Regions from separate parts of the Arthrobacter sp. SLBN-122 genome, predicted to be linked through region 1. Evidence: predicted binding sites of a transcription regulator. Region 1 holds the regulator's gene; each other region holds the start of a gene.
What was found. The regulator LexA, encoded in region 1, represses DNA repair genes until DNA is damaged. The targets are predictions, from matches to a motif close to TCGAACANNTGTTCGA.
Positions count from the first base shown of each region.

Region 2: a site for LexA is predicted at 2,485-2,500, ahead of FBY36_RS03655 (HNH endonuclease signature motif containing protein). Genes of this name have one in related genera too.
Region 3: a site for LexA is predicted at 2,321-2,336, ahead of FBY36_RS19375 (DUF6504 family protein). Genes of this name have one in related genera too.

Region 1 covers NZ_VFMS01000001.1:3,573,686-3,578,083, reverse strand. The annotation lists gene hisB (imidazoleglycerol-phosphate dehydratase HisB) at 1-284, opposite strand, end outside; gene FBY36_RS16465 (histidinol-phosphate transaminase) at 345-1,463, opposite strand; gene FBY36_RS16460 (LysM peptidoglycan-binding domain-containing protein) at 1,575-1,916, opposite strand; gene lexA (transcriptional repressor LexA) at 2,352-3,089, shown strand; gene FBY36_RS16450 (ATP-dependent DNA helicase) at 3,178-4,398, opposite strand, start outside.
Region 2 covers NZ_VFMS01000001.1:783,490-787,887, forward strand. The annotation lists gene FBY36_RS03650 (LCP family protein) at 1-890, shown strand, start outside; gene FBY36_RS03655 (HNH endonuclease signature motif containing protein) at 895-2,451, opposite strand; gene FBY36_RS03660 (hypothetical protein) at 2,842-3,087, shown strand; gene FBY36_RS03665 (hypothetical protein) at 3,185-3,514, shown strand; gene FBY36_RS03670 (ArsR/SmtB family transcription factor) at 3,616-3,942, shown strand; gene FBY36_RS03675 (cation diffusion facilitator family transporter) at 3,939-4,398, shown strand, end outside.
Region 3 covers NZ_VFMS01000001.1:4,226,233-4,230,630, forward strand. The annotation lists gene FBY36_RS19370 (DNA polymerase III subunit alpha) at 1-1,917, opposite strand, end outside; gene FBY36_RS19375 (DUF6504 family protein) at 1,930-2,286, opposite strand; gene FBY36_RS19380 (hypothetical protein) at 2,417-2,806, shown strand; gene FBY36_RS19385 (chorismate mutase) at 2,831-3,154, opposite strand; gene FBY36_RS19390 (VOC family protein) at 3,171-3,593, shown strand; gene FBY36_RS19395 (SOS response-associated peptidase) at 3,621-4,382, opposite strand.

The DNA of each region.
Region 1 (4,398 bases):
TTGTTGCCCAGGGCGGTCCGCAGCACCTCACCGAAGGTAATGGCCACGTCCTCCACTGTGTGGTGGACGTCGATGTGGGTGTCGCCCGTGGCCTTGACCGTCATGTCGATCAGGGAGTGCTTGCACAGGGCCGTGAGCATGTGGTCGTAGAACGGCACGGAAGTATCGATGTCCGATACGCCGGTGCCGTCGAGGTTGATCTCCACGAGTACGGAGGACTCGCTGGTGGCACGCTCCATGCGGGCGGTCCGGGCCGCAGCCGTATTCGATCCGGTGGGACTCATGGTGAGGATCCTTTGTGCGAGAGGAAGAGGTTCAAGGCGTCCAGCGCCGCTGTATCAAGTCTAGGCGGGAAGCGCGGCCTGGCCCGCAAGGATGCGCTCCAGGGACGTAAGGAAGGCTGTGGTTTCCGCCTCAGTGCCTGCCGTGACCCGAAGGTGGCCGGGGATTCCCACGTCGCGGATGAGGACGCCCGCATCCAAGAGCTCCTGCCAGACCTGGTGCGGGTTTTCCAGGCCCCCGAAAAACACGTAGTTGGAGTCCGACGCGGCCGGGGCGAGGCCCATCCGGGTCAGTTCCGTCACGATCCGGTCGCGCTGCTCCTTGATATCCTGGACATCAGCCATCAGCGCTTCACGGTGTTGGAGGGCGGCCAGGGCCGTTGCCTGGGTGATCGCGGACAGGTGGTACGGCAGGCGCACCAGCCGCAGCGCGTCGGTGACCTCCGGGGCGGCCGCCATGTAGCCAAGCCGGGCGCCGGCCAGTGCGAAGGCCTTGCTCATGGTCCGGGAAACGATGAGCCGCTCCCGTCCGGGCAACAGGGTCAGGGCGCTGGGAGTCCCGTCGTGGGCGAACTCGTGGTAGGCCTCATCCACGATCACAATGGCCTGGCTTGCCTCGCCAGCCTCGTAGACAGCCTCCACGACGTCCAGTCCCAAGCCGGTTCCGGTGGGATTGTTGGGCGAGCAGAGGAAGACGATGTTCGGCTGCAGTTCCTTGACCTGCCGGGCGGCGGACTCTGCGCTAAGGTCATAGCCTTCCGCACGTTGACCCGTGATGTACTCGGTGTCCGTTCCGCTGGCCAGCAGAGGGTACATGGAGTACGTGGGCGGGAAGCCGAGGGCGGTGCGTCCCGGCCCGCCAAAAGCCTGCAGGATCTGCTGCAGCACCTCGTTGGAGCCATTGGCTGCCCAAAGGTTGGTTTCGTCAAGCCCGTGCCCCAGGTATTCCGCCAATGCTTTCCGCAGTTCGGTGAACTCGCGGTCAGGATAGCGGTTGAGCCCTGCAGCAGCCTCCGTGACGGCGGCGCTGATGGCGGCACGCACGTCCGCCGGAACACCATGAGTGTTCTCATTGACATTCAGCAGGATGGGGACGTCCAGTTGGGGTGCCCCGTAAGGGGTCAGCCCACGAAGATTGCTGCGGAGGGGAAGCCGGTTCAGACGTTCTAGCTGGTCGTTCACCTGAACAGTTTAGTTGCCGGGACAACCACCGGAAAATGTGACGGGTGCTGTTCGCCAAGGGCGTGGCGGGCAATTGCCCGGGTTTCTACCAGGACTGACGCCCGCATCCCCTTAGCGCGTAGGGACGAACAGTTGCTGACCAGGCAGGACGGCGCCGGCGGAAAGGTTGTTGAGCTGGACGATATCTGCCACCACGTCCCGGGCATCCCGGTCTGGAGCAACGGCCCCGGCAATGGACCACAGCGACTGCCCGCCCTGCACCGTTACCGTAACCGTGGGCGTCACGGCCAGGTCCGCAGCGGAATCGGAAGCCTTGGCCGGCGAGTTGAAGAGTCCGGCCAGGGACATCAGGAGGACGGCGAGTAGCACAAGCGGAACTCCGATCAGGACGACCTGCCCCCGTCGTGTGAGCCGCAAAGGTGCTGCTGAGGGGCGGGCGCTGCTTGACGAAATCGAGCGCTTTGAAGTCTTCCGCCCCTGCAGGGAAACCGCCTGCGGGAGTGAAACCTGGTGAAGAGATATAGCTGACATGAACTGAGCCCTCCTGGACCTGCCGTGCTGCCCGGGTGTCCGCCCAGCCAACCGCCCCTCGATTCATTCCGCGCCACTTAACTTCTTCCGGCTACGTCTTCGAATAGGGCATGCACTGGTTAGAACACATGTTCGAACTTTGCTTGTTTAGTTTTAGCACCTATCAACGAATAATGTCGAGACTCGCTAGAACAAATGTTTGAAAAACCCATGTGGCTGGCCTAGCTTTGAAATCACAGAACAACCACCACTGAAGTTGAACAGCAGGGTCTGACAATGACAGTGGCAGTCCTTCAGGGGGTGCTGGGCAACAGTGCTCCTGGAAGATCCGGCGGCAAGCGAAAGGCATTGGCGAATATGGCAGCAGCAGCCGCCGGGGGCAGGACCGCCCCGCAATCGAAGAAGACGGCAAAGGGTTTGACGCCGCGGCAGAAGAAGATCCTCGAAACAATCCAGCGCTCAGTCAATGAAAACGGGTACCCGCCCTCCATGCGCGAAATCGGCGACACCGTGGGCCTCGCGAGCCTCTCCAGCGTGACCCACCAGCTCTCGCAACTGGAAAAGCTGGGTTACCTGCGGCGCGACCCCAAGCGGCCGCGCGCCATGGAAGTCCTGATGCCCCTCACGCTGGACGGCGGCGGCGGCAAGGCAGCAGGCACATCTCCTGCACCTCAGGCCCAGGGCAGCGGAGCCACGGTGACGGAACTGCCCACCGCTCTTGATACGGCCATGGTTCCGCTGGTTGGCCGGATTGCTGCCGGCGGCCCCATCCTTGCCGAGCAACTCGTCGAGGACGTCATGCCGCTCCCCCGCCAGCTCGTTGGCCAGGGTGAACTGTTCATGCTCAGGGTGGCGGGCGATTCCATGGTGGACGCGGCCATCTGTGACGGTGACTGGGTGGTGGTGAGGCGCCAGGCGGACGCTGCCAACGGGGACATCGTTGCGGCCCTGCTCGATGACGAGGCAACCGTCAAGACGTTCCGCCAGCGCGACGGCCACACCTGGCTGCTCCCCCAGAACACCCAGTACGAACCCATCCTGGGAGACCACGCCACCATCATGGGCAAAGTGGTCTCGGTCCTGCGTTCCCTTTAGCCGTTTCCTTTAGCCAAGGATCCACCGGCCACCTTCATCTTTGGCCAGCGGTCCGGACGTTTACTGGGGAGTTGTCCCTGGGCGTCAACTATCTGGCCGCGTCCGCTCCAAGCCTGGTCAACGCGGCCAGCGCCTTGCTGCGGTCCGTGGTGGCCCAGAACGGCGGGAGCGCTCCCCGCAGGAAGCCGGCATAGCGTTCAGTGGCCAGCCGGGAATCCAGAACGGCCACCACACCTTTGTCTCCGGTGGACCGGATCAGCCGGCCGGCGCCCTGGGCCAGCCGGATGGCGGCGTGCGTGGCCGACACCGACATGAAGCCGTTCCCGCCGGCCTGCGCCACGGCACGTGAACGCGCCGTCATCAGCGGATCGTCCGGCCTCGGGAACGGTATGCGGTCGATCACTACAAGGCGGCAGGAGCCTCCCGGAACATCAACCCCCTGCCACAGGGACATCGTCCCGAAAAGGCAGGTGTCCGGTTCGTCGGCGAACTGCTTGACCAGGGCAGTCATGGTGGATTCGCCCTGGCAGAGGACAGTCACGTCGAGCTTGGGCCGGAGGGCGTCGGCGGCCTCTTCGGCCGCCCGGCGCGATGAAAACAGGCACAGAGCACCGCCGCCCGACGCTTTGATAAGCGCCTCCAGTTCCTCCAGCGCCTCGGGGGAAACGCCGCGGGCGGGTTTTGGCAGGTGGCCGGCCACATAGAGGATGCCCTGCTTGGGGTAATCGAAGGGAGAGCCCACGTCCACGCCCGTCCAGCTGGGTGCGCCCTCCCCGATGAGGCCCAGTCCACCGGCAGCTGGCTCGAAAGCGGAACCAATCGCCAGCGTCGCGGACGTCAAGACGACGGTGTGCCCGGCGAAGAGCCCTTCCCGCAACCTTCCAGCAACGGAAAGCGGTGCGATGTTGATCAGCACCGGCGCGTTGTCGTCAGGCTGCGTGTATCCCTGGCCTGGGTCGAAGGTGCCGGCACGGGAAAACCAGACGACTTCCCGGTTTTCCCTGGCAGCGATCAGACGCTCGCACAGTTCCAGGATGAGCATGAGCCGGGACCGCGCCAGCTGCCGGCCGCCATCGGCAGTGGTGTTGCTGTCCCCTTTGGAATCCGACAATGCGGCGCGGCACGCCTCCCGAAGCTGGTCGATGCAGTCCAGCTGTTCATCATTCAGGCCGTTGGGGAGCAGGCCGTTCGGCGCGCCGGCAAGGGCCAGCTCAAGATTGTCGGCTGCGGCGTTCAAGGCATCGACGGTAATGGCGGTATGTTTGCGGGCGCCGGACGCGGCAGCGTGGACCATGGCCACAGACAGCTG
Region 2 (4,398 bases), 2.8 Mb from region 1:
GCGGCGTGGAGGTCTGCGTCAGCGACGCCGTGCACGATCCTGACAGCGGACTGAACCTGCCTGCCGGCACTTCGCAGGTGCAAGGCGAACAGGCACTGGCGTTCCTGCGCACCCGGCACGCCTTCGCCAACGGCGGGGACCTGGGGCGCATCCAGGCCCAGCAGGGCTTCCTGGCCTCGCTCAGCCGCAAGCTCAAGTCCGAGGGCACCCTGGGCAACCCGCAGAAGACCCTCACTATCGCCGATACCATCACCAGGAACCTGACGGTCGACTCGGGGCTGTCCTCCGTCCCGTCGCTGCTGACCATCGCCAACCGGCTGAAGAACATCGATCCGGCCAGCATCAACTTCATTACCGCACCCACCATGCCGGCGCCGGAGGACCCCAACCGGCTGGCCCTGGATGAACCGGCGGCCTCCAACTTCTTCACGGCGCTGCGCAACAGCCCTGACCTGAGCCAGCCTGTCCCGACCGCCCCCACCGAGACGCCCGCCACTCCCGCGGCGCCCGCCTACGACAAGTCACTGCAGCCCGTTTCCATTGCCAACGGCACCGGTGTGACAGGCCGGAGCAACGCCATCGCCGGCCTGCTCTCGGATGCAGGCTTCACCAACCTGGCCAAGCTTCAGGCCCAGGCGCAGGACAAGACCATGGTCTACTACTCGGCCGGGTTCGAGGACGTCGCGGCGGACGTGGCGGCCCTGTTCGGCCTGCCGGCAGGCAGCATCCAGCAGGTGGCGAACATCGTGGGCGTGCAACTGTATGCGGGCACTGACTTTGCCACGGGCACCAAACCGGCCGCGCCGCCGTCGTCCCCCGACTCCCCCGGTGGCGTGGTGGCCCAGACGGGCAGCGACCAGACTTGCCAGTCCGCCAACCCGCTGGGGTAGTTGGTCAACCGGGCGGGGCATGAAGGAACCGTGCCAGGCCCTCTTCTGCCGGTGAATGAAGTACGTGGCTAAAATCCGCAGAGCCCGCGACTGATCCCGGCAGTAGCTTGAACGCAGGCCGCATGTGTTGTGGCCAGTTTGGTGGCTCCCAGTCCTGATGTTCGCTGGCGTAGCGGCGACCGGTGGGTGAGGTCCAGCCGGGTGGTTCGGTCTTGCTGGCCGCGGTGGGTTTCCAACGTGTGGTGTGCCGGAGTTTGTGGTGTTTTGGGCAGGGCTGTCCCAGGTTGCTGATCCCGGTGGTGCCGCCTTGGTGCCAGGCGAGGATGTGGTCGGCCTCGTTGTCCAGGGAGTTGTTGCTGCAGCCCGGGAACGGGCACTTGCCGTCCCGCATCCGCAGCCAGGCCCGCATCGCTTTCGTGATTCGGTAGCTGGTCCTGCCGATCTCCAGCGGTGCACCGTCGCGCGGGTCCACCAGGACCCGGTGGAAGGAATCGGCGCCGTCCGCGACGAGCCGCCGTGCCATGGACGCCGGGATGGGCCCGTACCCGTCCAGGACCGCCGGCTCCTCCGTCACCCCCATCAGCGCGAACACCGGGACCGTCACCAGAACCTGCGCCCGGATCGGCGTCGACAGGTGTTCCCGCCCGGCGCCGTCACTCCCGCCGTCGCTCCCATTGGTCCCAACAACGCTGCCCGTCATTCTGGCACCGCTCCCGCTCATGTTGCCACTGGTGTCACCGCCCGTGCCCAGCCCACCACTCAGGATCGCTTCGGCAAAGGTATCGGCACGCAGCTGGGGCATGGTGCGGGACTCGTTAGGGCCATGCATGCCGCGGGAAACAGCGGTGAGCCGGTTCCAGCCCGCCAAGGCCTGGTCCGCGGGCAGGCACGCGCTGAGCCAGGCCATCCCGTCCTTGTCCGGCCGGAACTCCACCCGCCGGTCCGCCACCCCCTTCGCGTGCCGCTTCTCTATGCTTTCGGCGTGGTGGCGTTCCCGCCACAGCCGGGCCTTGGCCTTGAACCGGTGCGCCGGCATCTGCCCCACCGGGCACCCCCGGGCCGCGTCAAGTACGTCAGGGTCCAGGAAATGCGCCTCCAACGCCGCCGCCCCCGCAGGATCAAGGCTGGCCGTCTCATCGGCCATGGCCACGGCGTGCTGCCACGAGATCACCCCGGCCTGCAACCCCGCCAGGGTCAGCGGCAACCTGGCTGTTACGGCCTGGGACGTGGCAAGGAAAGACCCCGCAGCCCGCGGACCCAACGCCAGCACGCACCCGATCTCCGCCGCGACCGCCATCTCCTGCGCCACCACCGGCACATCCGGCCCCGCAACAGCCCAGGCGCTGTCCGCGTACCGCACCGCGGCCTTCGCCTTAAGCCCCGCGATCCCCGCCCCGACCTGCCGGGACCCAGCCAGAATATCCAGGCACCCATCCGCCAACCCCGCCAACGGATCATCGGCCGAAAACGGCTCCAAACCCGCCCCATCAACCTCCGCATGAAGCACGGCGAGGGCAGCCTTGATGTCCTCAAACGCCCTCACCACCGCCGCTTTCCCCATAAACCCATCATGACAAGGGGGTCTGACAATCACTCGAACAGGTATCCAAGGGCGCTATTCCGGGGCAGGATGTCCGGTCAGGGCTGCGTTGTTGTGTCGTTCAGGTGGAGCTGGCCATCCCGGCAGGAAGCGTTGCCCATCGGTCGACAGCCATAGTTTTTCCCGAGACTTTGTTTCGTTTGCACCGTTGACTGGTCAGTATGCTTACCATTACGTTTAAGACACGAAAAGTGGCATATGTCACAAGATATGGATTTGTAAGGTTTTGAAGAATTCGGCCGCTGGCCCAGACTCCCCAGCCGCTAAACGGGGCGGGTGGCTCTTTCAGCGGCCACCCGTCTCGCCATTCGAGGAAGCTCCGTGGACGCCCGCCCTTGGAAAGGTGGAAGCATGAGCACAACGTCATCTGCCGGCCACGAGGGCTGGATTCTGCCTTGGTACGGCTTCATCCTCGGCCTGTGCCTGCTGGTACCAACCCTGCTGCGGTTGCAACAGGAAGGCTGGACAGGGGTCACCATCGTTTTCGTGGCAACAGGCACGGCCCTGGTCATCTTCTGCGTGACCAGGCTGGGGATTGTGCTGAGCCGGACACTGAATTCAATCAAAGCAGAAACTGAAGGGAGCGGCTCTCCCTGACACTCATGCACCAGGGACGCATGATCTGCAACAAGCTCCCACAGTCGATTGAGGAGAAGCGCATCAAGTCTCGGCTTGATGTCATCCGGAGGCCCACATGATCTATTCCGATCCTCGCCCAGCAGCACTGACCTTGATTGAGTCAGGAGACCTGTCCGTTGAATATCTCTGGCACCAGTACCGCGCACGGGGAGGGACAGCGGATGCCTTGGAACTGGATGCATTCATCCACGACGTTCCCCTGCTGCTTGGAGAGCAGGTAGAAATTCTGGAGGTAACCCTGAAACAGCTTCTTCCAACAGAGCCAAAGGCGGGGACTTCCAAGAAGGGGAGCCAAGGGTTCATCGGTCCCATTTCTACTACCCTCAAACGGGTGCTGGGACTCAAGACTACGAGCCACCGAACCACATCCCGAAAGAAGTCTTGACCGTAGCGGGCGTCCGAAGCGACTTGCCCCGAGGGTTGTCGCAGGCACCACCACAACGATTCATCTTCGCCTGAATACATCAGACGCTGTACTTTAGACCCATGCAGACCCTCACCCACGCCCCGGTGCTGGCCCGCTTCGGCTACGCCGTGTCGGACCCCACCCGCGCCCGCGTGCTGCTGGCACTCGCGGAAGCCCCGTCCTATCCCTCCGACCTCGCGGACAGCCTGGGGGTGTCCCGGCAAAGCATGTCCAACCACCTGACCTGCCTGCGTGGCTGTGGGCTGGTGGTGGCGGTTCCGGACGGGCGGCGGAGCCGCTATGAGCTGGCGGATGACCGGATCGGCCACGCCATCAAGGACCTGATCAACGTTGTCCTCGCGGTGGACCCGGCCTGCTGCGCCCCGGACGGGGAGTGCTTCGCATGACCGGCACACTCCACTCCCCCACCACCGAGCGCCGGCAGGTGCTGAGCCGCCGGATCAGGCTCTTCGCGGCAGCCACCATCACCTACAACGTCATCGAGGCCATCGTGGCGCTGTGGGCGGGCGGCGTGGCCGATTCCTCCGCCCTGATCGGTTTCGGCCTGGATTCGGTGATCGAGGTAGCCTCCGCACTGGCGCTGTCCTGGCAGTTCTCGGCCAAGGACCCGAACCGGCGGGAGCACCTGACCCTGCGAATGATAGCCATCTCGTTCTTCGCCTTGGCCGCCTTTGTGGCCGTCGATTCAATTCGCTCCCTGGCGGGCGGCGGGGAAGCACAGCACTCCCTGCCCGGCATCGTCATTGCGGCGCTAAGCCTGGCCGTCATGCCGGTCCTGTCCTGGGCCCAGCGGCGGGCTGGCCGCGAACTTGGATCGCAGACGGCGGTGGCCGATTCCAAGC
Region 3 (4,398 bases), 650 kb from region 1:
CCCGGCGATGTAGTCAGGCCCTGTGCCGTCAGGCCCTGCCGGATGCTTTCCCGCTGCCACCACCTCTTCCTTGCTGGGGTGGATGCGGATGATCTCCCGGACCGCGAAGGCCATGGCGCTTTGCATGCGCACGCCCAGGACATCGAGTTTGAGCATGCCCATGGGGTCCATGTCATGTTTATCGAACTGGCTCATGGGAAGCCCAAGGCCGCTTGGCTGGACCGGGGTGCGGTCCAGGAGCGTGGCATCGCCAAGAATCACTCCGCACGGGTGCATGGAGATGTGGCGGGGCAGCCTGTCCAGCCGTTCGGTCAGGTCCACCAACAGGTCAAGTTGCTGGTTCCCGTCAGTGTCGCGCTGCTCCACCCTTCCGGCGAACTCACGGAGTTCGGGTTTCTCCTGCAGGGCTTCACGGAACTTCCGGGCGGAAAAGCGCCACAACTGCTTGGCGATCTCCCCCACCTCGCCGTCGTCCATCCCCAGCGCCAGCCCGGCGTCGCGGACCGCACCCCGCGCCCTGTACCCGTTTTGCATGCTCATCAGGGTGACCCGCTCGGAACCGAACCGGTCGAAGATCCTGCGGTACACATTGTGGCGTTCGGCGCTCTCGACATCGATGTCTATGTCCGGCAGCGTGGCGCGGTCGTTGGAGAGGAAACGTTCGAAAATCAGGTCGTGCTGGAGGGGATTCACATGGCTGACCTCGATCAGGTAATTGACCAGGCTGGAGGCACCGGATCCCCTGGCGGCCGCCCTGACCCCCATGTCCTGGATCATCCGGGACACCTCCGCCACCGTGAGGAAATAGGAGGAGAAACCGAGGTTGTTGATGATGCCGAGCTCATGCTCCAGCCGGGACAGCATCTCCTGCTCCTGTTTACCGGTGATCCCCGGGAACCGCCTGCCGATCCCTGCATGGCAGCGCTGGATCAGTTCAGAGTGCGGGTCCTGGCTGATGCCAATCACTGAGGCTTCAGGAACCACCGGCTGCTTCCACCCCATATCGGTGCCTGGATTTATCCGGCAGAGGTCGGCGAGCGCCTCTGTCTGAGCCATCAGCTGCTTAAGGTCAGCGGCGCCATACCCGGCAGCGGAAATGATTTCCTTTCCCAGCCCCAGCATCTGTTCCGGGGTTTTCAGCCAGCCCTGCCCGGTGGGTTGCAGGAGGGGTTCCCCTGCCAGTTCCGGAAGGGACTTCAGGGTCCTGGCAGAGTCCAGGACATCGGCGGTTGGTGCGCCGTCTGCGGCGCAGTACCTGACGGCATTGGTGAGGATTGCGGGTACGCGGTGTTCCTCGGCGAGCCTGAGCATGCGGACTGCATGGGCGGTGCTGAACGGAGTCCCCGGAGCGCTGAGCTGGGAGACGATTTCCGCCACGACAGTTCCTGCGGGCATGGCATCCAGCCACTGCCTGAACAGGGTCCGGGGGCGCAGGTAACGGCGGCCTCCCATGGCCCGTCCGACGTCGGAATCCGGTCCTACCAGGACAGTCAGCACCGGCTTGAGGGTTTGGGGATCAAGGGTTCGGGAGGCGAGTTCAGCGCGGATGACGGCGGCCGGCACGGCGCCACCGGCTTTACCTGAGGTCCTGGCGTGGGCATCGGATACCAGCCGGCACAGCGCACGGTACCCGGCACCGTGGTTGTTGCCGCGTGCAAGCACCACCACCCTGCCGGCTACCTGCGTGCGGTGATCGCCGTCGTCGTCAAAAACTGCAAGGTCCACCCCCACGATGGGGTCGATGCCCGCAGCCATGCATGCCTTGAGGTGCTTGATGGTGCCGTACAGTCCGTCCCGGTCGGTGCAGGCCAGGGCGGTTGCGCCGTCGGCCGCGGCCGCCATTGCCAGCTCTTCAGGCCAGGAGACGCCGTAGTGGGCACTGAATGCCGTGGAAACGTGGAGGTGGGTAAAGCTCATGCTGTTCAGGGTTCAGGCTGTTCTGTGGTCATGCTGTTTTGGGCGAAGGGCGTCATGGATCCGCAGCAGCCGCCAACGGCCACTGCGGATATGGCGGGTCAGGTCAAGGGTGAGCGGTTCTGCGCCTTCCCCTGAACCCAACGGAAAGGACGCCGGCGCAGGCTGCACCTGGACCCGCCAGATTTCGTGGTCCACGACGCCTGGCCCGCTTCCCAGCGGAGCCCGGGTATCCTCCGCCCACCACTGCCGGCGTTCATACCACCGGACGGGTTCGGCGCAGACGAGATACGGCTTTCCTGACCAGGTCAAGGATTCAGGCTGCCCGGCAGCGGAACACACCACGTCAACGGACTCGCTGAACATGCCCACGCGCGCCTCCCGGACCGTACTTCCTCACAAGGATTCGAATATGTATTCGAATAAATCCAGTCTACGCCGGGAGGCCGGCAAAACATAGGCGGGGGTGGACGGAGCGTGCGGCAGGTAGCAGGATGATGGCATGAGTACCGATGACGCACTCCTGAAGCAGGCAAGCATCAAGACGCAGGACTCCACCCTCGTCGCACGGTTCGATATCGACGGCGCCATCCCGGATTCCGGCGCTTACGTGGTTGGCCTGATGGGAGCCTCGCCGGACTATTCAATGCAACGCCGGCTGTGCATTGAATTCATGAACGGGGAGGCAATTGCCTGCTACTCGTTCAACCGGGACCAGGGAATCGAGGAAGACTACGACCTGTCCGGAGTGTCCCACTCGGAGAACAGCATCACTGGAAGCTTTCCCCTCACTGCCTTGAACGGGCTTGGGCAGGGGCATGTCCTGTCGGCCTTCAGCGAGGCGGACGGACGGGAGTTCCAGCACGGGGTGCCGGTGGAGGAAACCCTTTAGGGCTCCTCCACCCCATCCTGCATGTCAGCTGTTCTTGTTGTGGATCCGCAGTTCAAGTTCAATGAACGCGGAGATCATTGCCCGGTAGGTTGATTCCACGATGTCCGGATCGATGTCCTTTTTCTCCGCGGCGGACCGGACATGCTCAATGATCCGCTCCACCCGGCCCGGGGCACGCACTTCGGCGTCGTCGCCCTTGAGCGTCCCGGCGATCCTGATCAGCCGTTCGCGGCGGGCGATGAGGGTGACAATCTGTTCATCCACCTCGTCAACGGCAACCCGAACGGCAGCGAGCTGTTCCTTGTCGGCCCGGGCATCCCTATCGTTTCCTTGAATTGTCGCCATCATCTGACAGTATCGAAGCATGGAGCCCAGAGTCGACTTTATCTCCCTCGGAGTCCGCAATGTTCCGCAATCGCGCGCCTTCTACGTTGACGGGCTCGGCTGGCCGGTCCACCGGGAGGTTGCCGGGGAGGTGGTGTTCATCCAGGTAAACCACGGCCTGGTGCTCTCCCTTTGGGACGTACGCCAGATGCAGGCCGAAGCAGTCACCGGCCCGCCCGCAGGCGTCCCCTCCATCACCCTCAGCCACAACGTGGGAAGCCCCGGGGAGGTGGACAGGGTCATGGCGGAAGCCGCGAAGGCAGGCGCTGCAATCATTGCGGAACCGGTCACCAAGCCGTGGGGCGGCTACACGGGCTACTTCGCCGACCCCGACGGATTCCGCTGGGAGGTGGCGTACAACCCCACCTGGGGAGTGGACGACGCCGGCCGGGTCACCGTCTGAGGCCCGCCGCGCCATCGGCGGCGGCTGCTAGAACAGGGCTTCGACCGGGCGGATCAGTTCCGGGCCGTTGTTCCGGACGTTCCCCACTTCCTTGCCGACGGAATCCACGGTCCAGTCGGCGGTGGCATTCTTGACCCCGGACCGCACCAGGTCCACGAGCCCGGCGGCGTCATCCGCCTGCGGGTCCAGCCAGGCTTCCATGGTGTCCCTGTCCATGGGCAGGGGGACGCGGTCGTGCAGCTCCGTCAGCTTCCCGAAGATGGTGGACTCCGAGCCCGGCGGTGGCGTGTCTGCCGTGAGGATGGATGTTGAGAGCAGCCAGCGGCCCGGATCCCCTTCGGGAACGGACGGGTCCTTCCACCACTCATAAAGTCCTGCAAAAACCACCCCCTGGTCCTGGCCCGGGTGCACGTAGTAGGGCTGCTTCGACTTTCCCGGGCCCTGCTTCCATTCGTAGTAGCCGTCGGCCGGGACGGCGCAGCGCCGGGACTGGACCGCCTTCCGGAACGCCGGCTTTTCCAGCACCGATTCGCTGCGGGCGTTGATCATGCGGGAGCCGATGCCGGGATCCTTGGCCCAGGACGGGACCAGGCCCCAGCGTGCAACGTGGAGCTGGCGTACCTGCCGGGGCGCGGCACTGTCATCAACCAGGCGCTCCAGCACGATGGGTACTGCATCGGTGGGGGCCACATTCCACGACGGCGGAATGTTGACCTCGTTCTCCAGCTCGGCATCGAATTCGGCCAGGAGGTCCCCCACAGCACGTGCCATTACGTAGCGTCCACACATGGCACCAGCTTGCCAC